4 regions of the Halomonas rhizosphaerae genome follow, and region 2 is predicted to be linked to each of the others. Evidence: predicted binding sites of a transcription regulator. Region 2 holds the regulator's gene; each other region holds the start of a gene.
What was found. Region 2 encodes sigma-54, which starts transcription at its own class of promoters, with help from an activator protein. Its sites were predicted from a motif close to TGGCACNNNNNTTGCTNT; they were not measured.

Region 1 (4,325 bases), on a different contig from region 2:
ACCACCGCCGCCTTCATGGAGCTGTCCAACCCGGGCGAGACGGACCTGGCGCTGGTCGGGGGCAGCTCGCCCCTGGCTGGCAGCCTGGAGCTTCACAACCACGTGATGGTGGATGGCGTGATGCAGATGCGCCAGGTCGAGACGATCCCGGTCCCGGCCGGCGAGACCGTGCGGCTGGCGCCCGGCGGCTGGCACCTGATGCTCTTCGAGCTGGCGAGGACTCCGGTCGAGGGCGAGCGTGTCGCGCTCACCCTGACCCTCGACAACGGCGAGACCCTGACCGTCGAGGCCCCGGTGAGGCGGGTGCAGCCGATGGAGGAGGGCGATGGCGAGCACGCGGGCCACTGATCAGCCCGGGTCCAGCAGCCACAGGCTGCGGTAGGGGGCCAGGCTCGCTTCCCGCGTCCAGGGGACATCCTCCAGCAGGTCGATCCAGCCGGGGGCGTCGAGCACGTCCAGGGCGAGCGGCTGGCGTCGGTCGGTAACGTTGTGGATCGCCAGCAGGCGCCGGCCATCGGGAAGGGGCCCTCGCTCCAGCACCAGCAGCGCCGGCGGGGCGGGGATCACACGCTGGGGCGCTTCCGGATGGAAGCAGGGCTCCCGGCGCCTCACCGCCAGTCGACGCGTCAGGGCCAGGAACACCTCGCGGGTCGACGTGTTGCGGCTATCGAGCAGCTCCTCGAGTTCGCGGCGTTGCCAGCGACGGCGGTTGATCGCCCGCAGGCGGCCGCTGCGCTCGACCCCTTCCAGGTCGTTGAGGGTGGCGGTCAGCGAGTGCACGTAGAGGGCGGGAATACCCTGCAGGGCCAGCATCAGGTGCTGGCTGCACAGGAAGCGCTCCACCTGCCAGGGGTCGGCCCCCCGGCGGGTCCCCTTCATGGCCTCGAACCAGGTGATGTTGATCTCGTACGGGATGTCCTGCCCCCGGGGATCGGCGCGCATGCTGACAAAGCCGCCGAAGCGATGCATCAGCTCCAGCAGGGCCTCGACCTCGTGGGCCGGCAGCCAGCCCTCAAGCGGGCGTACGCCGATGCCGTCGTGGCTGGCGGTGAAATTTACGTAGCTGCAGCCGGGCGGGAGCTCGGGCAGGCTCTCCAGCCAGCGGGCCAGGGTGGCCGCCTCGCCGCTGGTCAGGGTATGCAGCAGCAGCGGTGGCAGAGGGAACTGGTAGACCAGATGCGCCTCGTCGGGGACCGGGTCGTGCATTGCACCGGAAAGACGCTCGAGGCCCCCGTCTGGAAGACGGTCCAGACCGAAGTAGCTGAGGTTTTCCCGATGCGGCACGTTGGTCTCGGTCAGCAGCAGGGTGCCGGGCGCCATGTGGTCGACCACGGCCCGCAACAGGCGCACCACCTCATGGGTCTGGGGCAGGTGGATGCAGGGGGTGCCTGATTCCTTCCACAGGTAGGCGATGGCGTCCAGGCGGATCACTCGCGCACCCTGCTCCAGGTAGAAGAGCAGGATACCGATGAACTCCAGCAGCACGTCGGGGTTGGCGAAGTTCAGGTCGATCTGGTCCTCGGAGAAGGTCGCCCAGAGGTGTCGCGTGCCACGGCGGGTGGCGACCGGCACGAGCAGCGGGGAGCTGCGCGGCCGCACCACGTCGGAGAGGTCGGTGTCGGGATCCATCTCGATGAAGTAGTCGCGGCCCGGCAGGCTGCCGGAAAGGTAGTCGACGAACCACAGCGACTCCCGGGAGACGTGGTTCAGCACCAGGTCGACGATCAGGTCCTTGCGCTCGGCCAGCCGGTGCAGGTGTTGCCAGTCGCCCAGCGCCGGGTCGACCTCCCGGTAGTGGATCACCGAGAAGCCGTCGTCGCTGCTCCAGGGAAAGAAGGGCAGCACATGCACGCCGCTGAAGCTGTCGGGCAGGCGTGCCTCGAGGAAGGCCTGCAGCACCGCCAGGGGCGGGGTGTCGCCGTCGAGCAGGCTGTCGCCGTAGGCGATCAGCCACTGGTCCCGCTCGCTCCATAAGGGGGCTGCGACTGGCGTCGTTGAGGAGGGCATGGCACCGCGATGGTGCGAGAGCAGCGTCAGCAGGCGTCGCAGTACCTCGTCCCGGCGCGGGCCGTAGAGCAGGTCGAGGTGCTCGCGGGCGCGTGCGCTGAAGGCGGCCTCGTTCAGGGGCGGGGCGAGGGAGCGGGGCAGGGGCATGGTGGCATCCGTTGGTCGGCCTGGGATGCCAGTGTCTTGCATGTCCCGTGCCACTGCAGGACGGCTGCCAGGTCGATTGCAGTTGACCATGGCGAGGCCTGCCGACGGATCGGCACCGGGAAATGCGGCAATCCGCGATAGCCCCGGGGCGCTTGCCCCTTGGCTGGGCGCTCTCCTCGCGAACCGTTACAATGCAGCGACAGCCTTTCCATCGACCTCGGGTTATCCCTATGCATTGCCCCTTCTGTGGCGCCAACGACACGCGCGTGACCGATTCTCGCCTGGTGGCGGATGGCGACCAGGTACGGCGGCGGCGCCAGTGTGCGGCCTGCGGCGAGCGCTTCACCACCTACGAGACCGCCGAACTGGTGATGCCGCGAGTGATCAAGTCCGATGGCACGCGGGAGGTGTTCGACGAGGCCAAGCTGCGTGCCGGCATGCTGCGGGCGCTGGAGAAGCGTCCGGTCAGCGCCGAGTCCATCGAGGCGGCGGTGGAGCGCATTCGCCAGAATCTGCGCGCCCGTGGCGAGCGCGAGATCCACGCCCGGGACATCGGCGAGGAGGTCATGCAGGCCCTCAAGCGCCTCGACCAGGTGGCCTACATCCGCTTCGCCTCGGTCTATCGCAGCTTCCAGGACATCGACGAGTTCCGCGCCGAGATCGACCGCCTGGCCCAGGAGCCCGGCTTCCCCACGGACCCGTCGGGAGCGCCGTGATGGCGGAGCACGCCTTCCCCGAGGCCTGGATGGCGCGCGCCCTGACGCTGGCGCGTCGCGGGCGCTATACCACCGCCCCCAACCCCCGGGTGGGCTGCGTGCTGGTCAAGGATCACCGGGTGGTCGGCGAGGGCTGGCACCAGCGGGCCGGCGAGCCCCATGCCGAGATCCACGCCCTGCGGGCGGCGGGGAAGAAGGCGCGCGGCGCCACCGCCTACGTGACCCTGGAGCCCTGTTCCCACCACGGACGCACCGGCCCCTGCGCCCTGGCGCTGGCCGAGGCCGGCGTGACGCGGGTGGTGGTGGCCATGCAGGACCCCAACCCCCGGGTCGCCGGCCGGGGCATCGCCCGGCTGCGCGAGGCCGGCATCGAGGTGGCGGTGGGCATGCTCGAGGAAGAGGCCCTTGCGCTCAATCCCGGCTTCGTGATGCGCATGTCCCACGGCCGGCCCTTCGTGCGCCTGAAGATGGCCATGAGCCTCGATGGCCGCACGGCCATGCGCTCCGGCGAGTCGCAGTGGATCACCGGGCCCTACGCCCGCCGCGAGGTGCAGCGCCTGCGCGCTCGCTCCAGCGCCATCCTCACCGGGGTCGAATCGATCATCTTCGACAACGCCCGGCTCACCGTGCGCCCCGAGCAGCTCGAGCTGCCCGAAGGCGAGGCCCTCTCCGCCCGCCAGCCGCTGCGCGTGGTGGTGGACTCCCGGCTGCGCCTGCCCCTGGCCGCGGCCTGCCTGCGCGAACCCGGCCGCACCCTGGTGGCCACCCTGACCGACCACGAGCCCGAGCGGCGCGAGCGGCTGCAGGCCGCCGGTGCCGAGGTGGTGGCGATGCCCGCAGGCCCCGACGGCCGCGTCGACCTCGATGCCCTGCTGCGCCACCTGGCCGAGGCCGAGCAGGCCAACGAGGTGTTGCTGGAGACCGGGGCGACGCTGGCCGGTGCCATGCTCGAGGCCGGCCTGATCGACGAGATGCAGCTGTTCGTGGCGCCGACCCTGCTCGGCGGCGAGGCGCGTCCGCTCTTCGAACTGCCAGGCCTGACCCTGATGGCCCAGCAGAAGGGGCTGGAGATCCTCGACATCCGCGCCGTGGGCAGCGACTGGCGCATCACCGCCCGGCCCCGGCGGCGCATGGTGGCCGAAAGCTGAACGTGTCGGCATCATCCTGTTCGGCGCTAGGGCGCTCGGCGCCCGACGACGCGGCTGTTTACTGGCGCCCGACGACGCGCCACGGTACCCTGACGCGGTTTCGAGGTGGCGACGCCCGATGGCGACCCGCTCGTCGTCGGATGACGACAGCCACCACGCTGAATCAATGGAGACTCCATGGTGCACGCCTCATCCGGGGGCCTGGCCCCCATCGAAGAACTGGTCGAGGACATCCGTCAGGGCCGAATGGTGATCCTGATGGATGACGAGGATCGCGAGAACGAAGGCGACATCATCATGGCCGCCG
Region 2 (4,325 bases):
CCTCGGCGTCCTCCCCTTCGGTGCAGACCTCGAGCTCGGTGCCGCAGGGGGCGGCCAGGATCAGCAGCGACATGATGTTGCCGGCGTCGGCCTGCTGGTCACCGCGGCACACGGTGACCCGGGCGTCGAAGGGCTGGCAGCACTGCACCAGCTTGGTAGCGGCGCGGGCATGCAGGCCGCGCCGATTGGTCAGGGTCAGCTTGCGACTCGGCACGCGTCAGGTTCCTTCCTGGGCGGGGTTGTCCTCGGCCATCTCCTGGCCGGCGGGGAGGGTGATCTGCACCCCCAGTTCACGATGGCGTAGCCGCACCCCGTCGTGCCGGTTCGCCAGCCGGTCGGCCAGGCGTTCGGCCAGGTAGACCGAGCGGTGCTGGCCGCCGGTGCAGCCGATGGCCACGGTGAGGTAGCTGCGCTGACTGGCCTGGTAGTGTGGCAGCCAGCGCTCCACCCAGGCGAGGATGTCGTCGAGCATCTCGGCAACGATCGGGTAGCCGTCGAGGAAGGCGATGATGCTGGGATCGCGTCCCGTGGCATCGCGCAGCGCCGGATCCCAGTAGGGGTTGGGCAGGCAGCGGGCATCGAAGACGATGTCCGCGTCCAGTGGCACCCCGCGCTTGAAGCCGAAGGATTCCACGGTCAGGGTCATCCGCTCGGCCCGGTGGCCGGCGACCTGATCGGTGATGCGCCCCCGGAGCTCGTGCACCGAGAGCCGCGTGGTGTCGATCACCAGGTCGGCGAGGTCGCGGATCTCGGAGAGAGACTGCTCCTCGGTATCGATCGCCTCGGCGAGGGTCATGTCGCTGCCGCGGGTCAGGGGGTGTCGGCGGCGGGTATGGGAGTAGCGCTCGAGGAGAATGCGCGCGTCGGTGGTCAGGTAGACCACCTGGCAGTCGACCCGGCGGCCACGCAGTTCCTCGAGCAGCTCGGGAAAGCGCTCGAGGGCGGCGGGCAGGTTGCGGGCATCGATGCTGACGGCGATCGAGGAGCGCAGCGAGCGGTCATCCTGCAGTTCATCGACGAGCGCACCGAGCAGCATGGCCGGCAGGTTGTCGATGGCGTAGTAGCCCAGGTCTTCCAGCGCCTGCAGCGCGATCGACTTGCCGGAGCCTGACCGGCCACTGATGATCACAAGCTGCATGCGGGTCTCCTGGTCGTGGGATGGCCGGGCAGGCCCGAGGGGGAAGGATCAGCCGGCCGGGGCCTGTCGTCGGATCGCCTCCGTGAGGCGCTCATGGAGTTCGCGCTGGCTGGTGCTGTGACGCAGCCGGGCACGGGTATCGGCATCGTTCATCACCCCGGCGACCTGGCCGAGCAGGGCCAGATGAGCCTCGTCGGCTTCCTCCGGCACCAGCAGCACGAACACCAGGTCGACCGGCTCGCCGTCGATGGCGTCGAAGTCCACCGGCTCCGCCAGCTTGAGGAAACCGGCGATGGGGGCCTTGCAGTGAGGGTTGCGGGCATGGGGAATGGCGACCCCGTTGCCGATACCGGTACTGCCCAGTCGCTCGCGCCCGATCAGACGGCTGAAGACCTCCTGACTGTCGAGACTCGGGGTGTTCTGGGCGATGAAGGTGCTGAAGAACTCCAGCACCCGTTTCTTGCTCCCCCCCGGCACATCGAAGAGGGTGCGCTCGGGGGGCAGGATGGCGTCCAGTGTCATGACGAAATCAGCGGGCGCCAGCGCCCTGGGCGCGGGCCTGGGCCTTTTCCTTGTGCTTGACCAGCTGGCGGTCGAGCTTGTCGGCCAGGGCATCTATGGCGGCATACATGTCGTTCTCCATGGCCTCGGCATGGAGATCGGCACCGGCAGCATGCAGGGTGCAGGCCGCCTGCTGGCGCTCCTTCTCCACGGAGAGGGTGACCTGCACGTTGGTGATGTTGTCGTAGTGGCGCTCCACGCGGGCGAGCTTTTCTTGCACATAGTCACGCAGGGCGTCGGTCAGTTCCACATGATGGCCGGTGATGTTGACTTGCATGACACGCTCCTTGCTCTGTCGGGTTATGGGTCGATTGTAACCCTTTTTGCTGTCCTGCATACCCCCTCGGACGAGGGGATTCGAGAGGCGCATGACCGGCGTCATTTCAACCGCTTGCGTCCGTGTGGGAGGAAGAAGTCCGGGGGCCGCGGGAGCGCCAGCGAGAGGCCTTCAACGCAGCCGCTTGCGTTCGCTGGAGGAGGGGATGCCCATCGCTTCGCGGTACTTCGCGACGGTGCGTCGCGCGACGCTGATGCCGGCCTCATCGAGCAGGGTGACCAACTTGCTGTCGGAGAGGGGCTTGCGAGGGGGCTCGTCCTGGATCAGCTTGCGGATGCGTGCCCGGATGGCGGTGCTGGAGTGGGCGTCGCCCTCGCCGCTGCCCCCCACCTGGCTGGAGAAGAAGTACTTGAGCTCGAACATCCCGCGCGGCGTGTGGATGAACTTCTGGGTGGTGACCCGCGAGATGGTCGACTCGTGCATCTCCACGACCTGGGCGATGTCGGCCAGGATCAGCGGTTTCATCGCCTCCTCGCCGTGCTCCAGGAAGTCGAGCTGGCGCACCATGATCTCGCGGCCCACCCGCAGCAGGGTGTCGTTGCGGCTGGACAGGCTCTTCATCAGCCAGCGCGCCTCCTGCAGGTGGTCCTTGAGGAACTGGTTGTCCTCGCTCTTGTCCGCCCGTCGTATCAGGGCGGCATAGTCGGGCTGGATGCGCAGCCGCGGCATCGCCTCCGGGTTGAGTTCCACCTGCCAGCCATCGCGGGTGTGGCGGGCGATGAGGTCGGGGATGACATAGGCGCCGTCACTGTCGGTGAAGCCGCTGCCGGGGCGCGGGTCCAGCGAACGCACCAGCTCGATCACCGTGTCCAGGGCGTCGTCGTCGAGGCCGAGCCGTCGCTTGAGCAGGCGGCGGTCGTCGCCGGCGAGCGCCTCGAGGAACTGGCGGACCAGGCGGCGGGCCTGCGGCAACAGCGGGGTGTCGTCGGGCAGGGTGGCCAGCTGCAGCATCAGGCACTCGCGCAGGTCCCGGGCGAAGACCCCCGTGGGCTCGAACTGCTGCAGGCGCAACAGCACCTGCTCGACCTCGCGGGTCTTGAGGCCCTCGAGGCCCTGCGCTCGGAGGCCGTCGCGGATCTCCTCCAGGGGCTGGGTCAGGTAGCCGTCGCCGTTGACGCCGTCGATCAGGCTCTCGGCGATGCGTTGCTGGCGTGCGTCAAGGTCGGTCATGGCCAGCTGCCAGGCCAGGTGCCCCTGGAGGCTCTGGCCCGAGGCCTGGCGCTCGAAGTCCGGGCCCTCGCCACTGCCGCCGGCGGGCGCGGTGCCGAGGTCCTGGTAGGTGTCGGACCAGTCGCTGTCGGTGCTGAGCTCGTCGGGGATCTCGCTGGCCCACTCCTCGTCGGGCGCTTCGCTCACCGCCTGCTCGCCGAAGTCATCCTCGACCTCCAGCATGGGGTTGGACTCCAGTGCTTGCTGGATCTCCTGGCGCAGGTCCAGGGTCGAGAGCTGCAGCAGCGCGATGGCCTGCTGCAGTTGGGGGGTCATGGTCAGCTGGGTGCCGACGCGCAGCTGCAGGGACGCCTTCATGGCCATGAGAGGAGTGCCCTCGACTCGCCGAAAACCCCAACCCTAGCCGCTGGTCGGGAGGCTTGCAAGCACAAAATCTGCAACAATCGTGCCATCCGCAATCTTCATGCCGTCGCGGAATAACGACAAGCATATCAGTTGATTGCGGTCAGAGACGAAAGTCCTCGCCCAGGTAGACCTCGCGGACCCGCTGGTTGGCGAGGATCGCCTCGGCATCGCCCTCGGCGATGATGCGCCCATCGCCGACGATGTAGGCGGTGTCGCAGATGTCGAGGGTCTCCCGGACGTTGTGGTCGGTGATCAGTACGCCGATGTCGCGGGCCTTGAGCTGGCGGATGATGCCCTTGATCTCGCCCACCGAGATGGGGTCGACCCCGGCGAAGGGCTCGTCGAGCAGGATGAAGGCGGGTTCCGTTGCCAAGGCCCTGGCGATCTCGACCCTCCGGCGCTCCCCCCCGGAGAGGCTCATCCCGAGGTTGTCGCGGATATGCGTCACGTGGAAGTCCTCGAGCAGCTGCTCGAGCCGGGCCCGGCGCCCGGCGCGGTCGAGGTCCTTGCGGGTCTCGAGGATCGCCATGATGTTGTCGGCGACCGACAGCTTGCGGAAGATCGAGGCCTCCTGGGGCAGGTAGCCGATGCCGGCCCGTGCCCGCTCGTGCATGGCCGCCGTGGAGAGGTCGAGGTCGTCGATATGGACTTCCCCGGCGTCGGCGCGCACCAGTCCGACGATCATGTAGAACGAGGTGGTCTTGCCGGCGCCGT
Region 3 (4,325 bases), on a different contig from region 2:
TGACTCCAGGCCCCGTGGGGTCTCCTCCCAGCGCACATGGGCCGCCGGCGAGCAGACGCCGCGAGTGTTGGGGGACTCGCCGGTGAGGTACGACGATAGGTAGCAGCGCCCCTCGGCCATGATGCAGAGGCTGCCGAAGGCGAACACTTCGAGCTCCACCGGGCTCTGCTTCGCCAGGTCGCGTACCTGGGTGATGGAGAGCACGCGGGGCAGCACGGCGCGCCTGATGCCGAACTGCTCGTGGTAGAAGCGCAGCGCCTCAAAGCTCGTCGCCGAGCCCTGCACCGAGAGGTGGCGGGCGAGGTCCGGATGGCGGCGGGCGGCGTAGTCGAGCAGCCCCATGTCGGCCATGATCAGGGCGTCGACGCCCAGCTCGGCGGCCTGGTCCACGGCGCGAGTCCACATCGCCCAGCCGTCCGGCTGGGGATAGGTGTTGATGGCGCTGAACACCCGCTTGCCGCGGGCGTGAGCGTAGTCGATGCCCTCCCGGGCGCGCCTGTCGGTGAAGTTGAGGCCGGCGAACTGACGGGCGTTGGTGGTGTTCTGAAAGCCGAAGTAGACGGCATCGGCGCCCTCGTCCACGGCACGCTTCAGGGCGGGCAGGTTGCCGGCGGGGCAGACGAGCTCCATGGCGAGACTCCTCTCGATGAAAACCCGACCATGCTAGTCGACCATCCCAGCCGGGCCCTTGACTGGCGTCATGGCGAGGCGGCATTCGCCGGTGGCGTGATGCAGGTCATGCCGGGGCCATGCGACCGACATCCGGCAAGGCCTGGCGCGAGTGTCTGACCTAGTCTTGGGTCAGGCCTGCTCATCAGGCGGGGTGGTCATGGACATTGAACGGCTGTTCGATGCGAGTTACGTGCGGGTCCTGAGCCGGGAGGTCGAGGGACAGGCGTTCTTCGAGGCCTTCTATGAGCGCTTTCTTGCGGCCTCCCCGGAGGTGGCGGTGAAGTTTCGCCATACCGACATGGCGCGCCAGCGGGCCATGCTCAAGAAGGCCTTCTATCACCTGCTGGCGTTCTACGCGTCGAGCCATGCCGACTACTACCTGCAGCAGGTGGCGATCAGCCACGATCGCGCCCACCTCGACATCGCCCCGGCGCTCTATGACCTCTGGCTCGAGACCCTGATCGACACGGTTCGCACCTTCGACGAGCAGTTCGATGACGAGGTGGAGCTGGCCTGGCGGCTGGTGATGACGCCGGGCATCGTCTTCATGACCTTCCATTACGACCGCGGCACCCGTTGCGACTAGGCCGGTGCAACGAGCCCCCATGGGCGGATGTCCATGGGGGCCGATACCATGGAATCAGCAGATTGGCGAATCAGGAAGCGGTCGCCGGCCTGGCGTCGCAGAGCGGGCAGAAGTCGGCCTGTTCACTGTGGCCCAGACGCAGCCCGGTGTGGTGATCGGCGATCTGCCGGTAGAGCTTCTGGAAGCCGGGGCTGCCCTCGGCGGGGCTCGCAAGCGGGATGCGGGGCGACATCTCATCCAACTCGGCGGCGGGGATACAGCGCTCGATGAGCGGATAGAGGTGGCGGTTCTCGCTGTGCAGGTGATGGTGATAGAGCTCGCTGAAGGCGCGAGCCAGGTTGAGTCGGCCGGGGTCGAGCTCATCCTCCGGTACCTCATCCGCCTGGCGGCGGAAGCTCGCCTCGAGTTCGTTTCCATCGCGGGTGATCCGCCGGTGCTCCTCGCTGAGCACCGCCAGCAGCTCGCCGCTCTGCGCATGGCAGCCGGCCAGACGGGCGAAGAGGACATCCTCTACCGGATGGTGCCACTCCTCGGGCTGGTGGGTCAGGTAGTGGCATAGCCTGGCCAGCAGTCGGTAGTCGGGGAACTCGTCGCAGGCCGCGATATGCAGCTGGCGGTCGAGGATGCAGAGCAGCGCCGCATAGCGATGGTGGTCGGCGTGCAGGCGTTCGAGAACGATGGCTTTCATGGTGGCCTCCCTGACGCGCCACCGGCATGGCGACGCGTCGCGGTTGGGTGCGCCTGGCGCTCAGCCGGCGCGTTCGAAGAGCAGGTTGTTCTCCAGGTGGATGTGCTGCATCAGGTCGTCACGGAACTCGTGCAGCCCGGTGTAGAGCGCGCGCCAGGTGGTGCAGGCGCCCTTGGGTGGGGTGATGTCGTCGGTGAGCGTCGCCAGCTGCTCGAGATGTTCGCCGTGGTCGTCGTGCTCGTGGCGCATCACCGCGATGGGCCCCCGGGCCTGGGCGCCCATGCCCCGGCGCAGCATCGGGAAGAGGATCTGCTCCTCCTTCTGCATGTGGCTCTCCATCTCCTGGTAGATCGTGGTGAGCAGGTCGGCCAGGCCGTTGGGGCAGGTGTCACGCTCGCCGTGGACCTGCTCGACGCGACGGGCCATGCGCACCAGTTCGGGTAGCTGCTGGCGGTGGACGTCGTGGTAGCGGGTCAGGATATGGTCGATCAGCTCGTCGTTGCTGGCCGACTGCCAGTCGCGCTCGTCGCTGGCCCCGGACGGCAACGCCTCGAGCGCGTCCACCAGCGCCTCGGGGGCCAGGCCGATGCGCTCGGCGGCCTCGCGCAGGCTGATGCGGCCACCGCAGCAGAAGTCGATATTGTGGTCGCGAAACACCCGGGTGGCACCCGGCAGGGTCAGGGCGGTGCGGCCGACGGTCTGTTCGATCAGGCTCATGGCAGGAGCTCCTTGGTCAGAGAGGTGACGGTCTACATGGAGCAAGCGGCGTGCCATTTTCCAGCGGCCTGTTTTATGGGGCCTTGCGGCCATGATGGTGAAAAATACCCGAATCGATTAGGGTAGATAGAACCCTTGAAGGTGAATATCACCATGCTCGACGAGACCCTGCTGGCGGACCTGGTCGCCGACCTGCCCAGCGCGGTGCGCCTGCAGCGCCTGGTACGGACCCTGCGCGAAGGCTTTCGCTGCGGCGCCGTCTGCCTGCTGCGCCTGGAGGAGGGCAGCCTGGTGCCACTGGCCGTGGACGGCCTGGTGCGCGAGGCGCTGGGACGGCGCTTCGAGGTGGCCCAGCATCCACGCCTCGCCACCATCCTCGCCAGTCGGCGCACCACCCTCTTCCCGCCCGATGCCAGCCTGCCCGACCCCTACGATGGCCTGGTGGAGCAGCAGCCCGGCCAGCCGCTGCATGTCCACGACTGCATGGGGATCAGCCTGCACGTGGAGGGCGAGCCCTGGGGGGCACTGACCCTTGATGCGCTGGAGGCGGGGACCTTCGGTACCGCCGACCGGGCGGCCCTGGAACGCTATGCGCTGCTGGTCGAGGCGGCGGTGCGGGTCAGCCGCCTGGAGCGTGACCTGCGCGCCCTGCGCATGGCCCAGCAGGAGAGCGGCCTGCCGCTGGCGGCCCCCGAGGCGCGCGATATCCTCGGCCACAGCGCAGAACTCCAGCGGCTGCTGCGCGAGCTCGATGTGGTGGCGGGAGTGGACCTGCCGGTGCTGCTCAGTGGCGAGACCGGGGTGGGCAAGGAGCTCTTTGCCCGCCGTCTCCACCGTCGCTCTACTCGACACGCCGCCCCGCTGGTGCAGGTCAACTGCGCCGCCCTGCCGGAGTCGCTGGCCGAGAGCGAGCTGTTCGGCCATGTGAAGGGGGCCTTCTCCGGCGCCACCGCCGAGCGCGCCGGGCGCTTCGAGGCGGCCGACGGTGGCACCCTGTTGCTCGACGAGGTGGGCGAGCTGTCGCTGCCGGTCCAGGCCAAGCTGCTGCGCGCCCTGCAGGAGGGCGAGGTGCAGCGCCTGGGCGAGGATGTCCCGCGGCGTGTCGACGTGCGCATCATCGCTGCCACCAACCGGCAACTGGCCGAGGCGGTACGCGACGGCAGCTTCCGCGCCGACCTCTATCACCGCCTGTCGGTCTATCCGGTGGCCATTCCGCCGCTGCGCGAGCGGGGCAGCGACGTGCTGGTACTGGCCGGCCACTTCCTGGAGATCAACCGCACCCGGCTCGGGGTGCGCAGCCTGCGCCTCTCGGCGGACGCCGAGGAGATGCTGCTGGCCTATGCGTGGCCTGGCAACGTGCGCGAACTGGAGCATGTGATCAGCCGCGCTGCGATCAAGGCCCTGAGCCACGGCGCGCGGCGCGACGAGATCATCACCCTGGCGCCAGCCTGGCTCGACCTGCCCGTCCCCGAGGGGGGAGGCGGGGGAGCACCGGAAGCGTCGGAGCACGCCGCTGAGGTCGCCGCATCGAGCCTGCGCGAGAGCGTGGAACGGGCCCAGCGCCGGGCGATCCGCGAGGCGCTGGACGCCTGCGACGGCCGCTGGGCGGCAGCGGCTCGGCGCCTGGCGCTGGACCCCTCTAACCTGCACAAGCTGGCCAGG
Region 4 (4,325 bases), on a different contig from region 2:
CGTGCAGGGTGCGGACATCGAGCGAACGCCCCCTGTCGTGCAGGTGGCTGTGCAACGCCTCGGCGATCCGGCCCATGGCCTCGACGTCGGGGCGCAGGAGGTCGCCACCGTAGAGGCGCTGGCGAATGGGGCCCTTCCCCTCGGGCAGGCTGCCGAGATGGCTGACCGAGCGATCCAGGTAAGGCGGCAGCGCCAGCCAGTCTCGGGCCTGGCGACGGTGGTCTGGGGTCTCGGCGAGCCAGTCGCCGGCGTTTTTCAGCGCGCGCAGCAGGGCGCCGAGCGTGGCCGGGTAGCGTCGTGCCCAGGAGCGGGTCACGCCCAATACCTTCTCGGGGTGGTCGGGCCACAGCTGGGCGCCGCTGGCCACCAGCCGGCCGACCCCCTCGTGCTCGGCGAGGCTGCCCCAGGGTTCGCCGACGCAGAAACCGTCGATCTGCCCCTCGCGCAGGGCGGCAACCATGCGCGGCGGTGGCAGGGCGATCAGGTCGACGTCACGATCGGCGGCGAGCCCGCCCAGGGCCAGCCAATCGCGCAGCAGGAAATGCTGGCAGGAGAAGGGGTAGACCATGGCCAGGCGGGGCCGCGCCACGTGGGGATGGCGGGCCAGCCACTCGCCCAGGGCGCGGGCGCTGCCCGCCGGGTCGTCGCCCAGTGCCGCACCGCTCTGCTCACACAGCCGCGAGGAGAGCACGAGGGTGTTGCCGTTATGGCTGAGGGTGGCGGGTGCCAGGGTGTCGCAGGGGGCGCGTTCCATGCCCAGGCTCATGGCGAGCGGCAGGGGCGCGAGCATGTGAGCGCCGTCGAGCAGGCCGGCCGCGACCTTGTCGCGCAGCGTCGACCAGGCGTTCTCCCGTGACAGCGTGACCTCCAGGCCCTGCTCGGTGAAGAAGCCCTGCTCCCGGGCCACGATCAGCAGAACCGCATCGACCAGCGGGATGAAGCCGAGCGTCAGATGCTCGAGTTCCGGTGTCGTGGCAGACGACATGGTGGTGTCCCTCATGACAATGACCCCTTGTCCAGGTGCTCCAGGATATCGATGACGCTGTCGGCCACCTTGGCGATGCGCTGGCCACGGTCCATGGCGATCTTGCGCAGCATACGGTAGGCCTGCTCCTCGTCGCAGTCCTGGTGCTTCATCAAGAGTCCCTTGGCGCGCTCGATGCGCTTGCGGTCGCTGAGCTGGTTGCGCACCTTGTCGAGCTCCTGGCGCATCGATTGAAAGGCGTCGAAGCGGGCGATGGCGACCTCGATGATCGCCTTGACCCGGCCGGGGACCAGGCCGTCGACCACGTAGGCGCTGACCCCGGACTCGAGCGCCGCCTGCATGGTCTCGGGGTCGTGCTGGTCGGCGAAGAACACCACTGGACGGGGGTTCTCGCGGTTGAGTATCGCCATGCTGTCGAGGGTGTCGCGGTCGGGCGATTCCATATCGATGATCACCACGTCGGGTTGGTGACGGGCGACCATCTCGTTGAGGCTGGCCGGGCCTTGGAGCCGACAGGCCACTTCGTGACCTTCCTGGGCCAGGGCCTCCTCGACCATGGCGGCGCGCACGAGTTCGTCGTCGACCAGCAGGATCTTCAGGGGTGGGGGCATGGTGACATCGCTCGTCGTTTGGCGTCTGACCCACCTGCAAGCAAGATGCATTCCAGATTCGCCTTTTGCCGGCGGGGGAGCCGCCCTGGCGGTGCGGCGACACCCCGGGGCGTCTCATGCTGCACTGCAGTGGTGCGGGCACTTGCCCGGGTGCGTCGCGACTGGTGCAGGCGGGGCGCCAATGACGCGCTGCGAGCGTCCCGCCGGGCAGGGCAACCGATCAAGATGACGAGGGTTTTCGTGGCCTGGCACATGGCTTGCTTGGGGTAAAAGCAACAACCGGGGGTGGCCAGGTGGTCATCCCCGCGGCAGACGGCAACGACGCCCACCTGCGCCTTCCCTTCCGGGACGACGCGGTGGGCGTCTTCGTTTGGCCGCCCATTCCCGGCTAGCCTCGAGGAGGTCGACATGCAACAGGCCCGAACCACCTGCCCCTACTGTGGCGTCGGCTGTGGCGTTCTGGCCCAGGTGGACGACGAGCAGATGATCCACGTGGAGGGCGATGCCCAGCACCCGGCCAACTACGGGCGCCTGTGCGTCAAGGGCACTGCACTGCACGAGACGCTGGGAGATCACGGCCGGCTGACCCGGCCTCGGGTCGACGGCGCAGAGGTCGACTGGGACACCGCGCTGGACAGCGTGGCCACTCGCCTGGCGGCCATCCGCGAGACGCAGGGGGCGGAAGCGATCGGTGCCTATCTCTCCGGACAGCTGCTCACCGAGGACTACTACGTCGCCAACAAGCTGTTCAAGGGCTTCGTCGGCACGCCGCATCTCGACACCAACTCGCGGCTGTGCATGGCCTCGGCGGTGACCGCCCACAAGCGCGCCTTCGGCGCCGACGCCGTGCCGTGCTGCTACGAGGACCTGGAAGAGGCCGAACTGGTGGTGCTGGTGGGGTCCAACCTGGCCTGGAACCACCCGGTGCTCTACCAGCGCCTCAAGGCCGCCAAGACCCGCAACCCGCTGCTGCGCGTGGTGGTGATCGACCCCCGCGTCACCGATAGCTGCGAGATCGCCGACCTCTACCTGGGCCTGGCGCCGGGCAGCGACGGCCGGCTGTTCACTGGCCTGCTGGCCCGCATGGCCGACACCGGCAGGCTCGACCGGGTCTATCTCGACCGCCACGCCGCCGGCCTCGAGGAGGCGCTGGCCGCGGCGCGTGAGGAGGACACCACGGTGGAGGGAATCGCCGCCGACTGTGACCTCGACCCGGAACGGCTGGAGACCTTCTACTACTGGTTCACCACCCAGCTGCATGTGGTGACGCTCTTCTCCCAGGGCATCAACCAGTCCTCCAGCGGCACCGACAAGGGCAACGCCATCATCAACTGCCACCTGGCGGGCGGCAAGATCGGCCTGCCCGGCGCCGGTCCCTTCTCGATCACCGGCCAGCCCAACGCCATGGGGGGGCGCGAGGTGGGCGGGCTGGCCAACCAGCTCGCCGCCCATATGGACTACGACACGCCCGGCGCCATCGACCGTGTCACGCGATTCTGGACCACGCCGGGACTGGTGCCGAGCCTGCCCGAGGAGCCCGGCCACAAGGCGCTGGCGCTCTTCGAGGCGGTCGAGCGTGGCGAGGTGCAGGCGGTGTGGATCATGGGCACCAACCCGGCGGTGAGCCTGCCCGATAGCAACCGCGTGCGCCGCGCCCTCGAGCGCTGCCCGCTGGTGATCGTCTCCGAATGCGCGGCCGCCACCGACCTGCTGCCCTATGCCGATATCGTGCTGCCGGCCTCCGGCTGGTCCGAGAAGGATGGCACCGTGACCAACTCCGAACGCTGCATCTCGCGCCAGCGCGGCCTCCTGCCGCCGCCGGGAGAGGCACGCCACGACTGGTGGATACTGGTCGAGGTGGCCAGGCGGCTGGGGTTCGGCGAGGCCTTTGCCTACGCCCATCCCGCCGAGATCTTCGACGAGCACGCGCAGCTCTCGGGCTTTGAAAACGATGGGAGCCGGCTGTTCGATATCTCCACCCTGGCCGGCCTCGACCGTGCCGCCTATGACGCCCTGGCCCCCATCCAGTGGCCGGTGACGGCCGACGCCCCCCATGGCACCGCCCGGCTGTTCGAGGAGGGTCGCTTCGCCACCCCGGATGGGCGAGCCAGGCTGGTGCCGGTGCGGCCCCGCGGCCCCGCCCAGGCACTCAGCGAGGCGCGACCGCTGCGCCTCAACACCGGGCGGGTGCGCGACCAGTGGCACACCATGACGCGCACCGGCCGGGCCCCGCGGCTGATGAACCACCGCGCCGAGCCCTTCATCGAGGTGCACCCGGACGATGCCGCCTCCTATGGCATCGCGGACCAGCAGCTGGCGCGGCTCGTCGGCGCCGGCGGCGACTATCTCGGCCGGGTACGCCTCTCCCGGGCCCAGCGCCGCGGCGAGCTCTTCGTGCCCATCCACTGGACCGACCAGTTCAGCGGCCGGGCGCGCATGGGCGCCCTGCTCGAGGGACACGCCGACCCGCTGTCGGGCCAGCCGGAATCCAAGCACGGCGCTGTGGCCCTCGCCCCCCTGGCCTGTGAGTGGGAGGCGACCCTGGTGGTCGCCGATGACCTGGCCGTCGAGCCGGCCTGGTGCGGCGAGGTCGACTACTGGGCGCGCATCCCCCTGGCCCGGGCGCAGCGCTGGCAGCTGGCCGGCGCCGAGGCGGGGGACTGGCTGGCCTGGGCCGCCCGGCGGCTGGGGGTGGCGGCGTCGCTGTGGTGTGACGACCCGGCCCAGGG

Region 1: QLQ86_RS12085 (sugar phosphorylase) is a predicted target of sigma-54. The motif match lies at 2,190-2,207, and genes of this name have one in related genera.
Region 3: ytfE (iron-sulfur cluster repair protein YtfE) is a predicted target of sigma-54. The motif match lies at 2,702-2,719, and genes of this name have one in related genera.
Region 4: QLQ86_RS00315 (nitrate reductase) is a predicted target of sigma-54. The motif match lies at 1,843-1,860, and genes of this name have one in related genera.

What each region holds. Positions count from the first base shown of each region.
Region 1 is NZ_JASCQQ010000027.1:158,595-162,919, forward strand. It holds gene QLQ86_RS12080 (copper chaperone PCu(A)C) at 1-348, shown strand, start outside; gene QLQ86_RS12085 (sugar phosphorylase) at 349-2,154, opposite strand; gene nrdR (transcriptional regulator NrdR) at 2,385-2,870, shown strand; gene ribD (bifunctional diaminohydroxyphosphoribosylaminopyrimidine deaminase/5-amino-6-(5-phosphoribosylamino)uracil reductase RibD) at 2,870-4,018, shown strand; gene ribBA (bifunctional 3,4-dihydroxy-2-butanone-4-phosphate synthase/GTP cyclohydrolase II) at 4,196-4,325, shown strand, end outside.
Region 2 is NZ_JASCQQ010000032.1:12,518-16,842, reverse strand. It holds gene QLQ86_RS14730 (HPr family phosphocarrier protein) at 1-214, opposite strand, end outside; gene rapZ (RNase adapter RapZ) at 218-1,138, opposite strand; gene ptsN (PTS IIA-like nitrogen regulatory protein PtsN) at 1,187-1,660, opposite strand; gene hpf (ribosome hibernation-promoting factor, HPF/YfiA family) at 1,668-1,976, opposite strand; gene QLQ86_RS14710 (RNA polymerase factor sigma-54) at 2,148-3,569, opposite strand; gene lptB (LPS export ABC transporter ATP-binding protein) at 3,712-4,325, opposite strand, start outside.
Region 3 is NZ_JASCQQ010000034.1:70,108-74,432, forward strand. It holds gene ubiU (ubiquinone anaerobic biosynthesis protein UbiU) at 1-630, opposite strand, end outside; gene QLQ86_RS15795 (globin) at 830-1,258, shown strand; gene QLQ86_RS15800 (hemerythrin domain-containing protein) at 1,329-1,946, opposite strand; gene ytfE (iron-sulfur cluster repair protein YtfE) at 2,007-2,663, opposite strand; gene norR (nitric oxide reductase transcriptional regulator NorR) at 2,817-4,325, shown strand, end outside.
Region 4 is NZ_JASCQQ010000003.1:21,066-25,390, reverse strand. It holds gene QLQ86_RS00325 (CmpA/NrtA family ABC transporter substrate-binding protein) at 1-985, opposite strand, end outside; gene QLQ86_RS00320 (ANTAR domain-containing response regulator) at 997-1,596, opposite strand; gene QLQ86_RS00315 (nitrate reductase) at 2,005-4,325, shown strand, end outside.